3 regions of the Rhodopseudomonas sp. G2_2311 genome follow, and region 2 is predicted to be linked to each of the others. Evidence: predicted binding sites of a transcription regulator. Region 2 holds the regulator's gene; each other region holds the start of a gene.
The links. Region 2 encodes PhoB, which activates phosphate uptake and scavenging genes when phosphate is short. Its sites were predicted from a motif close to TGTCATNNANCTGTCAT; they were not measured.

Region 1 (4,290 bases), on a different contig from region 2:
TGCCCGACGACGGGCAAAAAGTTCTACGATCTGAACAAGAATCCCGTGATCTCGCCCTACACCGGCGAGGTGGTGCCGATTGCACCGGTTACGGCGCCGCGCAGCCGTGCGGATCAGCGCGCCCCTGTTGGCGCGGATACGGAAGCCCCCGAGGCGATGGAAGCCGAAGAGCTGGTGTCGCTGGAAGAGGCCGATGCCGAGGAGAACACCGGCAAGGTCAAGGCCGTGGTGCCGGAATCCGAGGACGACATCGAAATCGACGAAGCCATCGACGACGATGACGACGATTCGACCTTCATCGCCGATGAAGAAGAAGAGGATGAAGACGTCACAGACATCATTGGTGACGTTTCTGGCGATGAGGAGACTTGAGATCGTCGCCGATATGTGATCAACGATTGCCGCGCGGCCGATTTTGATTTGCGCCGCGCACCCAGGGTAAGGGGCCATAGCTCAGCTGGGAGAGCGCTTGCATGGCATGCAAGAGGTCGGCGGTTCGATCCCGCCTGGCTCCACCATCCTTCCCTCAGGCTTTCAAAGCTTTTGTCTCGCTCAGGCGCACACCCAGCGCCCGCCGCTCAGGTGCGCAGCACTGAAGCCTCTCATGCGCTGCGAACGAAGCCGACGCCCGCCGGGCATTTGCCAAGACGGTGTTGGGGGCGATAAGTTCTCCGCTCCTGCAAAGCTTCGGTAAGAAAGCCCTTATGACCTCTGCATCGATGCCCGGCGCGATCGCCGGATTGCGTGTAATCGATCTGACCCGCGTGCTTGGCGGGCCCTACTGCACCCAAATCCTCGCCGACCACGGCGCCAACGTCATCAAGCTCGAACCGCCGGCCGGCGACGAGGTGCGCGACTGGGGGCCTCCGTTCCATGACGAGGACGCGGCGTATTTTCTCGGCGTGAATCGCAACAAGCGTTCGATCGGCCTCGATCTCGCCTCGCCCGGCGGGCGCGAGGTGCTGTTGAAGATGCTCGAAGACGCCGACGTGCTGATCGAGAACTTCAAGCCCGGCACGCTCGACAAATGGGGCCTCTCCAACGAGGTGATTCGCGAGAAGTTTCCGCGGCTGGTGCATTGCCGGATTTCGGGCTTCGGCGCCGACGGCCCGCGCGGCGGCAACCCCGGCTATGACGCCATCATCCAGGCGATGACCGGCATGATCGCCGCGACCGGCTCGCCGGAGAGCGGACCGGTGCGAATCGGTGTGCCGCTGGTCGACATCACCACCGGCCTGTATGCGACCATTGGTATCCTGATGGCGCTGGCGGAGCGTGAGCGCTCCGGTAAGGGCCAGTTCGTGGAGACCACGCTTTACGAAACCGGTCTCGCGATCATGCATCCGCATACCGCGAACTACTTCCTGCATGGCAAGCCGCCGGCGCTGACCGGCAACGAGCACCCGAACCTGGTGCCGTATTCAACCTTCAACGCCCGCGACGGCCAGATCTTCACCGGCGTCGGCAATGACGGCACGTTCCGCAAGCTGTGCAAGGAAATCGGCAAGCCAGAGCTCGGTACCGATCCGCGCTTCGCGCGCAACAAGGACCGCATCGCCAACCGCGCTGCGCTCCGCGCCGAACTCGAGGCGGTATTCAGCCAGCACGATGCGGTGCCGCTGTGCGACCGGCTGCTCAATGCCGGCTTGCCCGCAGGCCCGGTGCAGTCGATCGACAAGGCGCTGACCAGTCCCCACACCGCCTACCGCGGCGATGTGATCGAGAAGGATTGGTACAAGGGCGTTGCCTCGCCGATCCGGTTCGAGCGCACCAAGGCCAGCCTGCGTGGCCTGCCGCCGACGTTCAGCCAGCACGCCAACGAAGTGCTCGGCGAGTTCGGCTATTCGGCGGACGACATCGCCAAGCTGAAGGCCGACGGTATCGTCAGCGGCCCCGAGCGCAAACGCTGATGAGGACGGCGCCGGCCGCGATGCCGGCGCCGTTCATTCTGCTCTCGCTACGCACCCAGCTTCGATTACCGCAGTGCAGGAACTCTTGCACTGCATCATAAGCTGTTGCGACGACAGCGCCGCCGCCGCTTCCTCCCCGGCGGTGCCTCGCTTATACGGTCATGTGTCTGTCATCGCGCACTGCTACGCGCGCCCACCACGACAGCACGTGCCCAACCGGGAGGTTTTCATGGCATTTCGATCCTTTGGCCTGACCGCGGCCGCCGCGACGGCGATCGCCGCGACGCTGGCGATGGCTGCGCCGGCATATGCGGTCACCGAAATTCAGTGGTGGCACGCGATGACCGGCGGCAACAACGACGTCATCGTCAAGCTGGCCAATGACTTCAATGCCGCGCAGAGTGACTACAAGGTGGTGCCGACCTACAAGGGTGGCTACGCCGATACCATGAACGCCGGCATCGCCGCGTTCCGCGCCGGCAACGCGCCGCACATCCTGCAGGTGTTCGAAGTCGGCACCGCCACCATGATGGCGGCGACCGGCGCCGTGAAGCCGGTCTACAAACTGATGCAGGAAACCGGCGAGCCGTTCGATCCGAAGGCGTATCTACCGGCGATCACCGGCTACTACTCGACCTCCAAGGGCGAGATGCTGTCGTTCCCGTTCAACTCGTCCTCGATGGTGATGTGGGTCAATCTCGACGCGCTGAAGAAGGCCGACATCGCCGAGATCCCGAAGACTTGGCCCGAGGTGTTCGAAGACGCCAAGAAGCTGAAGGCTGCCGGCTACGCCACCTGCGGCTTCTCCACCGCCTGGGTCACCTGGGCCAATCTCGAGCAGCTCTCGGCCTGGCACAACGTGCCGCTGGCCAGCAAGGCCAACGGTCTCGACGGTTTCGATACCAAGCTCGAATTCAACGGCCCGGTTCAGCTCAAGCATCTGCAGAAGCTGATCGAGCTGCAGAAGGACAAGACCTACGACTATTCCGGCCGCACCAACACCGGCGAGGGCCGCTTCACCTCGGGTGAGTGCCCGCTGTTCCTGACCTCGTCGGGCTTCTTCGGCAACGTCAAGTCGCAGGCCAAGTTCAACTGGACCAACGCGCCGATGCCCTACTATCCGGACATCAAGGGCGCGCCGCAGAATTCGATCATCGGCGGCGCTTCGCTATGGGTGATGGGCGGCAAGAACGCCGCCGAGTACAAGGGCGTCGCCAAGTTCCTGGCGTTCCTGTCCGATACCGATCGCCAGGTCGCGATCCACAAGGCCTCGGGCTACCTGCCGATCACCAAGGCGGCCTACGAAAAGGCCAAGGCGGACGGCTTCTACAAGGAGCAGCCGTATCTCGAAACCCCGATCAAGGAGCTGACCAACAAGCCGCCGACCGAGAATTCGCGCGGCCTGCGGCTCGGCAACATGGTGCAGCTCCGCGAACTGTGGGCCGAGGAAATCGAGCAGGCGCTGGCCGGGAAGAAGACCGCCCAGCAGGCGCTCGACGCCGCCGTCGAACGCGGCAACGCCATGCTGCGCCAGTTCGAAAAGACCGCGGTGAGGTAAGTGCTCCAACCCTACACTGGCTGTCATTGCCGGGCTTGACCCGGCAATCCATCCTTCGGAAGAGTGATGGATGCGCGGGTCAAGCCCGCGCATGACGGCAGGATGGGGGAGGGGAGTTAGTCATGCTCAAGCAGGCCGTCTTCCAGTCCAAGTTCCTGCCCTATCTGCTGGTGCTGCCGCAGCTCGTGGTGGTGCTGGTGTTCTTCTATTGGCCAGCCGTGCAGGCGGTGATTCAGTCGTTTCTGCTGCAGGACGCCTTCGGCCTGTCGACCGTGTTCGTCTGGTTCGACAATTATCGCGAGCTGCTCGACCAGCCCGACTACTTCGCCGCGATCATCCGGACCTTCGTCTTCTCCTTCGCGATCGCGCTGTCGTCGCTGTCGCTGGCGTTGCTGCTGGCGGTGATGGCGGACCGGCCGCTGCGCGGCTCGACGTTCTACCGCACCATGCTGATCTGGCCCTACGCGGTGGCGCCGCCGGTGGTCGGCGTGCTGTGGGTGTTCATGCTCAATCCGTCGCTCGGTGTCATCGCCCATGGGCTGCGCGCGCTCGGCGTCGATTGGAACCCGCTGCTCGATGGTGATCAGGCGGCGCTGCTGATCGTGCTCGCGGCGGCCTGGAAGCAGATCTCCTACAACTTCCTGTTCTTCCTCGCCGGGCTGCAGGCGATCCCCTCCAGCGTGATCGAGGCGGCGGCGATCGACGGCGCCCGGCCGATGCGCCGGTTCTGGACCATCATCTTCCCGCTGCTGTCGCCGACCATCTTCTTCCTGGTGATCGTCAACGTCGTGTACGCGTTCTTCGACACCTTCGGCATCATCG
Region 2 (4,290 bases):
CCTGGATCTGACCAAGACGATGGCCAACCTGCCGGTGACCATCAACAACTTCGTCCAGAGCCCCTACGCTTACTGGAAGCAACTCGCCTGGACCGGCGCGCTGCTGATCACCCTGACCGTGCTTGCCCTGAACATTGGCGCGCGCATCATCGGCGCCGAGAGGACCACGAAATGACCGAGATCTCGATCGCCACCAGCGTTCCGTCCGCGATGCCGCCGATCGGCGCCCAGCCGGACGGCCCGGCCAAGGTGACCGTGCGCGACCTCAATTTCTACTACGGTCAGAACCACGCCCTGAAGCACATCAATCTGGCGCTCGCCACCAACCGCGTCACCGCGTTCATCGGTCCGTCGGGCTGCGGCAAGTCGACCCTGCTGCGCATCTTCAACCGGATGTATGATCTGTATCCGGGGCAGCGCGCCGAGGGGCAGGTGCTGCTCGACAACACCAACATCCTCGACCCCAAGCTCGACCTCAACCTGCTGCGCGCGCGGGTCGGCATGGTGTTCCAGAAGCCGACGCCGTTCCCGATGACGATCTATGAGAACATCGCGTTCGGCGTCCGGCTGTACGAGAAGATCTCAAAGTCCGAGATGGACGGACGTGTCGAGAAGGCGCTGCGCGGCGCGGCGCTGTGGAACGAAGTCAAAGACAAGCTCAACGCTTCCGGCCTCAGCCTGTCGGGCGGTCAGCAGCAGCGGCTGTGCATTGCCCGCACCATCGCGGTGCGGCCGGAAGTGATCCTGTTCGACGAGCCGTGCTCGGCGCTCGACCCGATCTCCACCGCCAAGATCGAAGAGCTGATCGACGAGCTGAAGGAACAATACACGATCGCGATCGTGACCCATAACATGCAGCAGGCGGCGCGCGTGTCGGAGTCGACTGCCTTCATGTATCTCGGCGAGCTGATCGAGTTCGGCCCGACCAACAAGATCTTCACCTCGCCGAGCGATCGGCGCACCCAGGACTACATCACCGGCCGGTTCGGCTGACGCGGCGGGCGAGGAGCACGGATATGGGATTCGAACATACCACCAAGGCGTTCGACGGCGATCTGCAGGATCTGACCCGGCTGGTTGCGGAGATGGGCGGATTGGCCGAGCGCCAGATCGTCGACTCGGTCGATGCGCTGATCCGGCGAGACGTCGCGCTGGCCTCGCGCGTGGTCGCGGCCGACGCCGAGATCGACCAGATGCAGCGGAGTATCGAAGAGCGCGCGGTGCTGACCATCGCGCGGCGTCAGCCGATGGCGATCGACCTGCGCGAAATCGTCGGCGCGATGCGCGTCGCCACCGATCTCGAGCGGATCGGCGATCTGTCGAAGAACATCGCCAAGCGCGTCAACGCGATCGACAACGACTTCCATCCGTTGAAGCTGATCCGCGGCCTCGAACACATGACCGATCTGGTGCAGTCGCAGGTCAAGGCCGTGCTCGATGCCTACACGGCGCACGATCTGCCGGCCGCGATGGTGGTGTGGAACGGCGACGAGGAAGTCGACGCGATCTGCACCTCGCTGTTCCGCGAGCTGCTCACCTACATGATGGAAGATCCGCGCAACATCTCGTTCTGCATCCACCTGATGTTCTGCGCCAAGAACATCGAGCGGATCGGCGATCATGCGACCAACATCGCCGAGACGGTGTTCTACATGATCGAGGGCCAGCAGATCATGGACAAGCGTCCGAAGGGCGACATGACCACGTTCGCCAACGCGACGCCCGGCAACTGACGCTGCTCTGGCGGCCGGCCCGCCGGGCCGGCGCCATGGGACGGATCGAGACGACACTGAGACGAGGACGACGATGGCTGCGCGCATTCTGGTAGTTGAAGACGAGGAAGCGCTGACGACGCTGCTGCGATACAATCTGGAATCCGAAGGTTACGAGGTCGAGACGGTGGCGCGCGGCGACGACGCCGACACCCGGATGAAGGAGCGGATTCCGGATCTGGTGGTGCTGGACTGGATGCTGCCGGGCCTGTCCGGCATCGAACTGTGCCGCCGCCTGCGGGCGCGCAGCGACACCAAGCAACTGCCGATCATCATGCTCACCGCGCGCGGCGAGGAAAGCGAGCGCGTCCGCGGGCTCGCCACCGGGGCGGACGATTACATCGTCAAGCCGTTCTCGGTGCCGGAGCTGCTGGCGCGGGTGAAGGGCTTGCTGCGCCGCGCGGCGCCGGAGCGGCTCGCTACCGTGCTGGCGTATGGTGATCTCGAGCTCGATCGCGACAAGCGCCGGGTGGCGCGGTCCGGTCGGCCGATCGATCTCGGCCCGACCGAGTATCGCCTGCTCGAATTCTTCCTGGAGCACCCGGGCCGGGTGTTCAGCCGCGAGCAGCTGCTCGACGGCGTCTGGGGCCGCGATATCTATATCGATGAGCGCACCGTCGACGTGCATATCGGCCGTCTGCGCAAGCTGCTCAATATCGGCCGCGAGCAGGACCCGATCCGCACCGTTCGCGGCGCCGGCTACGCCCTCGACGACCGCTTCGCCAAGGTCGAAGGCAGCCCGTCGTAGTTGTTAGCAGGTTTGCGACGTCGGGTGGGCAAAGCGAAGCGTGCCCACCAAGACACTCGTTTCAAATCACGATGACCGCGAGCGTGATTTAGCGACACGTGGGAACGACGCGATGGCGGCGTTTGTCGACTCTATCGCTTTTGCAATCGTTCAGCCGCGGCCTCAGCCCAACATAGCAGCGTCATCCTCCGCGAAGGCGGAGGATCCAGTACTGCAGTGAGTGGGGGGAAGTAACCGACGCTCTGGAATACTGGGTCGCCCGCTTTTGCGGGCGATGACAGTTTGGAGGTATGGCGCAGCCCTGCGCTGCACGCGCGGTTTGCCGCGGCCTCGGGCAGGCGGCGTCAGTCTAGCGCGTGGTCTTGGGAGCTGCGCGGCGGCGATCGCCGACCGGCTGATAGGCGATGCGCGAGTGATGCGCGCAGTAGGGCAGGCCCGGCAGCGACTTGCCGCCGCAGAAGAAGAATTCCGGGCTCGACGGATCGCCGACCGGCCAGTGGCAGGTGGCTTCGTTGAGTTCCAGCAGCGACAGGCGCTGGTTCATCGGAACCACGTTGTCGAAGGCGATCGGATCGGGCTCGGCTTCCACTTCGAAAGCGTGCGCCAGCGCGGTGTTGCCGCGCGCCACCGGGCGGGTCACCCTCATCATCTGCTGCACCGGGCGCGCCTTGCGCGGCCGCGGCGCTGCCGACGTGGGGCTCTTGGCCCGGCCCGACAGGCCGAGGCGGTGGACCTTGCCGATCACGGCATTGCGGGTGACGTTGCCAAGCTCGGCGGCAATTTGACTCGCCGACAGCCCGCCCTCCCACAATTTCTTCAACTGCTCGACGCGCTCGTCGGTCCAGGTCAATGCCGTCATAGTTCTATCCCTTCCTGCCGCGGGCGCCGAAGGGCGGCGCGGAACCGCGGCTGTGAGGTCGTCAAAATCTCAGCTGTCAGAATCCCTTAGCGCTCGCCGGACGACCCTTGCCGCCCCGGCGTTACGCCTCATCCGAGAACTCGAAATGGATTACAAACCGCGCACGAGATGTCGTACCCGACAGTCAAAAGGCTACAATATGCCGTGACTCGCGCGCAAGAGTCCGACCCGGTGCGTCCACACCTTCTCCTGTGAGTGAGTCCGCGAAGCCACAACAAACAGCGCGAGTGCTGCTTTCTGGCAGCACTTCGTCGAAGCTCCGTGTTGACAGTGAGTTCGACGCTTCTAGAATAATCCCACGTGCCGCCTGGAAAGGCGGCACGTTTCGTTTCCGGGGTACGTTGTCCCAGACTGCGTTCGTGTCATGCGCGTGACGCGGCCGGCCGGCGGCCCGCTATTTTCCGATCGGATCGGCCATGTCTCAGAGCGCTTCAACGTCCCATCTCCTCCCGGTTTTCGCCAGAGCGGATGTCGCGTTCGAGCGCGGCGAAGGTGTCTGGCTGCACGGAACTGATGGCGAGCGCTACCTCGACTTCACCAGCGGCGTCGCCGTCAACGCGCTCGGCCATTGCCATCCGCATCTGGTCGAAGCCTTGCAGCAGCAGGCGACCAAACTGTGGCACATGTCCAACCTGTTCAAGAGCCCCGACGGCGAGAAGCTGGCGGCGCGGCTGTGTGAACAGAGCTTTGCCGACAAGGTGTTCTTCTGCAATTCGGGTGCTGAAGCGGTCGAGTGCGCGCTGAAGATGGCGCGGCACTATCACTTCTCCAAGGGCGAGCCCGAGCGCACCCGGGTGATTACTTTCGAGGGCGCGTTCCACGGCCGCACGCTCGGCACGCTCGCCGCCACC
Region 3 (4,290 bases), on a different contig from region 2:
ACATCTGGCCGAGCACCAAGGAGATCAACGCCTTCGTCAAGAAGTACGTGACCTCCAAGATCTTCAAGGCGCGCTATGCCGACGTGTTCAAGGGTGACACCAACTGGCGCAAGATCAAGACGGTCGAGTCCGAGACCTACAAGTGGAACATGTCGTCGACCTACGTGCAGAACCCGCCGTACTTCGAAGGCATGACCAAGCAGCCGGAGCCGATCACCGACATCGTCGACGCCCGCGTCCTGGCGCTGTTCGGCGACAAGATCACCACCGACCACATCTCGCCGGCCGGTTCGATCAAGCTGACGTCGCCTGCTGGTAAGTACCTGACCGAGCGTCAGGTGCGCCCGGCCGACTTCAATCAGTACGGCACCCGCCGCGGCAACCACGAAGTGATGATGCGCGGCACCTTCGCCAACATCCGCATCAAGAACCACATGCTGAAGGGCGCCGACGGCAATATTCCGGAAGGCGGCCTGACCAAGCACTGGCCGGACGGCGAGCAGATGTCGATCTACGACGCCGCCATGAAGTACCAGGAAGAGAAGGTGCCGCTGGTGGTGTTCGCCGGTGCCGAATACGGCAACGGCTCGTCGCGCGACTGGGCCGCAAAGGGCACCCGTCTGCTCGGCGTTCGCGCCGTGATCTGCCAGAGCTTCGAGCGCATCCATCGCTCGAACCTGGTCGGCATGGGCGTGCTGCCGCTGACCTTCGAAGAGGGCACCTCGTGGGCCTCGCTCGGCCTCAAGGGCGACGAGAAGGTCACGATCCGCGGCCTCGAAGGCGACCTCAAGCCGCGGCAGATGCTGGAAGCCGAGATCACCTCGGCCGAGGGCAAGCGCAAGCGCGTGCCGCTGCTGTGCCGCATCGATACGCTCGACGAGCTCGATTACTACCGCAACGGCGGTATTCTGCACTACGTGCTGCGCAAGCTCGCGGCCTAACAGTCGCGATCTTCGCCGATAGGCGCAGAATGCCTCACTGCGAAGTGAGTGGCAGGTGAACGGAAGGCGGCCTATGCAAATGGCCGCCTTTTCGTTTTAAGGCTCCTCGATGGATGGCGGCGTGCCGCCGTCCCGAAGCATTCGGCAAAGGCGGTTCGGCAAACGACTATGAATGGTGTTGGTGGATTTTCGCGGTGGTCCGGCGCACTCGGCCTGTGCGTGGCGATCGCGACGGCCGATCTTGCTGCCGCCGAGCCCCGCGCCGTGGTCGAGCTGTTCACCTCGCAAGGCTGCTCGTCCTGTCCGCCGGCGGACAAAATCATCGGCGAACTCGCCCGCGATCCGTCGGTGATCGCCCTCAGCCTGCCGATCGACTATTGGGACTATCTCGGCTGGAAGGACACCCTGGCCGACTCCCGTTTTACCGCTCGCCAGAAAGCTTACTCGCAAGTGCGAGGCGATCGGGACGTGTTCACCCCGCAGGTGATCGTCAATGGGTCGGCGCACCTTGTCGGCAGCAACCGCGCCGGCATCGAGGGCGCGATCAAGACCACCGACAAGACCGCTGGGGTGATGACCGTGCCGGTCTCGGTGGCGGTCGAAGGCAAAGAGATCAAAGTGTCGGTCGCCGCGGCGCCTCAGGGCGAATCCGCCAAGAGCGGTGAGGTCTGGATCTGCGCGGTGTCCAAAGCGATCCCGATCGAGATCGGGCGCGGCGAGAACCGCGGCCGGCACGTCACCTACCACAACGTGGTGCGCAATCTGCTGAAGGTCGGCGATTGGACCGGTGCGGCGGAGCACTGGACGGTGCCGCTTGAGAACGTCGTCGGTGACGGCGTCGATGCGGCGGCGGTCTATGTGCAGAACGGCAGCCGTGAGAAGCCCGGCGCGATGCTCGGGGCCGCGTTCACGTCGCTGAACTGATCATCTGCCGGGTGCGATCTGGCGGACAATAGCCGGAGCTGATTTGCGCGCCTTGGCTGCGGGCTTCACGATCGCAAGCGAGCCGGCCCCTCAAAACAAAAAAGGACCAACTTGCGTCGGCCCAGGAGGGGGATCGAGGTTCTGCGTACAGGCCCGATCCCGACTGCTTCGGGGGGCTGGGGGCTGAGGAATCCGAAGCCGAAGGGACCGGGCCAACGCAGTGATAGCGTTATCGCAAGCGGGCTTGGCGGGCGCTGGGCGAAAATCGGGCGGCAATAAGAATTCGGCTAACGAAGGCGTGAGCCGCGTGCGCAAGGGCGCTGTTTCGGCGCCTGCTGCTTTCGGTCCCCTTGCGGCCCGTCGCCGGCGGCGCAATCATGTCAGCGTCGTGACAGGAGGCGCCGATGGATATGATTTCCGGGGAGGCTGACCCCAGCGAGAGCCGCGCAGCGGAGCGCCCAGGCACCGCACCGCTGCAGGGACTGGTCACTTTCAACCGCCTGGAGCTCAATCGCATCCTCAATCTCTATGGCCGGATGGTCGCGGCCGGCGAGTGGCGCGATTACGCCATCGACTTCCTGAAAGACACCGCGGTGTTCTCGATCTTCCGCCGCGCCTCGGAAGTCCCGATCTATCGCATCGTCAAGGATCCGCGGCTCGCCCGCAAACAGGGCGCGTACTGCGTCATCGGCGCGTCCGGCCAGATCCTGCGCCGCGGCCATGAACTCGAACGCGTGCTGCTGGTGATCGACCGCAAGCTGGCGCTGGTCTGACCTCAACGCGGCGGAGCTGGGTCGGGGCGAAGCGTCTCGATGGCCCCCGTCTTGTCCGGGCGCCCCAATATCCCAGAGCGCCAGGGATCAGCGTCAATTCTCTGGAATACTGGGCCCTCCGCTTTCGCGGAGGGTTACGGCATTATGCGCTGTTCGGCCGTGCTTCTGCTTCGGGCACGGTCCGACCGCCGTCGCCCAGCGTCCGCTGCATCAGCACCGAGTCCAGCCAGCGACCGAACTTGAAGCCGACGTCGGTATGGGTGCCGATCGGCGCGAAGCCGGCCTTGCGGTGCAGGGCGATCGAGGCGGCGTTGGCGGAATCGCCGATCACCGCGATCATCTGGCGGAAGCCGCGCTCGGTGCATGCGGCGATCAGGTCACGCAGCAGCGCGCTGCCGATGCCGCGGCGGTGGGCCGCCGGATCGAGATAGATCGAGTTCTCGACCGTGAACCGATAGGCCGGCCGGGGCCGGTAGGGGCCCGCATAGGCATACCCGGCAATCGCCCCGTCCGCCTCCGCGACCAGATACGGAAAGCCGGCTTCGGTCAGAGTGCTGAACCGCCGCGTCATCTCGGCAAGATCGGGCGGGGTCAGCTCGAAGGTCGCGGTGCCGAACCGCACCGCCTGCTCGTAGATCGCGGTGATGGCCGGCAGGTCGGCGGTGGTCGCCGGGCGGATCAGGTGGTCGGACATACGGAATTCGGACTCGGAGCGGATCGCCAATCTCAGCGTCATACGCGGGCTTGACCCGCGTATCCATCCTCTTCGCCATGACGCTTGGCTGGCTTGCAGGAGGCTGCCTGCAGCAGGATGGATCGCCAGGCCAGCCCGGCAAGGACGGGCGTTTGCTGTGAGATGCCCTGCGGAAGTCCCTTGGTTCGGACGTTCGTTCCGCCCAAAACAAAAGCCCCGGCGCTGGGCCGGGGCTTCGATCCGTCAGGTCTGGGAGGAGACCGTTATTCCTTCTGTCCGAGCAGCTGAAGCAGCAGCGTGAACAGGTTGATGAAGTTCAGGTAGAGCGACAGAGCGCCGGTAATGGCGGCCCGCTCGGCGACGTCGCCGCCCATCGAGCCGTAGCCGTAGATGTAGTCGTTCTTCAGGCGCTGGGTGTCCCAGGCGGTCAGGCCAGCGAACACCAGCACGCCCACCACCGAGACGATGAACTGCAGCATCGACGAGGCGACGAACAGGTTCACCAGGCTGGCGATCACGACGCCGAACAGGCCCATGATCAGGAACGAACCCATCCCGGTCATGTCACGCTTGGTGGTGTAGCCGTAGAGGCTCAGCGCACCGAACGCGGCAGCGGTGATGAAGAACACCCGGACGATCGAGGTGTGGGTGTACACCAGGAAGATCGACGACAGCGAGATGCCCATCAGCGCCGAGAACGCCCAGAACAGAAGCTGTGCGGTCGCCGGCTTCAGGCGGTTGATGCCGAATGAGATGACAAACACCATCGCCAGCGGGGCGAGGATGAAGACCCACTTCAGCGGGCTGACGAACATCGCCACGCCGAACGAGGTCAGCATGGTGTTGCCGACCCGAGCCGCAGCCGCGCCGGCGTCCGTGGTCACGGCGCCCATATAGACGCCGAGCGCCGCCAGGCCGGTGATGGCCAGGCCGATCGTCATGTAGTTGTAGATGCGCA

Region 1: the regulator PhoB is predicted to act here: its motif matches at 2,068-2,084, upstream of ugpB (sn-glycerol-3-phosphate ABC transporter substrate-binding protein UgpB).
Region 3: the regulator PhoB is predicted to act here: its motif matches at 2,243-2,259, upstream of VRZ08_RS24450 (DUF2794 domain-containing protein).

Annotation. Positions count from the first base shown of each region.
Region 1 covers NZ_JAZDRK010000010.1:8,465-12,754, reverse strand. Annotated here, with positions in the region: gene VRZ08_RS14475 (TIGR02300 family protein) at 1-372, shown strand, start outside; tRNA gene VRZ08_RS14470 (tRNA-Ala) at 443-518, shown strand; gene VRZ08_RS14465 (CaiB/BaiF CoA transferase family protein) at 705-1,910, shown strand; gene ugpB (sn-glycerol-3-phosphate ABC transporter substrate-binding protein UgpB) at 2,140-3,468, shown strand; gene ugpA (sn-glycerol-3-phosphate ABC transporter permease UgpA) at 3,591-4,290, shown strand, end outside.
Region 2 covers NZ_JAZDRK010000014.1:1,866-6,155, reverse strand. Annotated here, with positions in the region: gene pstA (phosphate ABC transporter permease PstA) at 1-175, shown strand, start outside; gene pstB (phosphate ABC transporter ATP-binding protein PstB) at 172-993, shown strand; gene phoU (phosphate signaling complex protein PhoU) at 1,017-1,733, shown strand; gene phoB (phosphate regulon transcriptional regulator PhoB) at 1,807-2,520, shown strand; gene VRZ08_RS17345 (GcrA family cell cycle regulator) at 2,870-3,379, opposite strand; gene VRZ08_RS17340 (aspartate aminotransferase family protein) at 3,856-4,290, shown strand, end outside.
Region 3 covers NZ_JAZDRK010000036.1:6,571-10,860, reverse strand. Annotated here, with positions in the region: gene acnA (aconitate hydratase AcnA) at 1-941, shown strand, start outside; gene VRZ08_RS24455 (DUF1223 domain-containing protein) at 1,110-1,865, shown strand; gene VRZ08_RS24450 (DUF2794 domain-containing protein) at 2,270-2,638, shown strand; gene VRZ08_RS24445 (N-acetyltransferase family protein) at 2,781-3,332, opposite strand; gene VRZ08_RS24440 (Bax inhibitor-1/YccA family protein) at 3,596-4,290, opposite strand, start outside.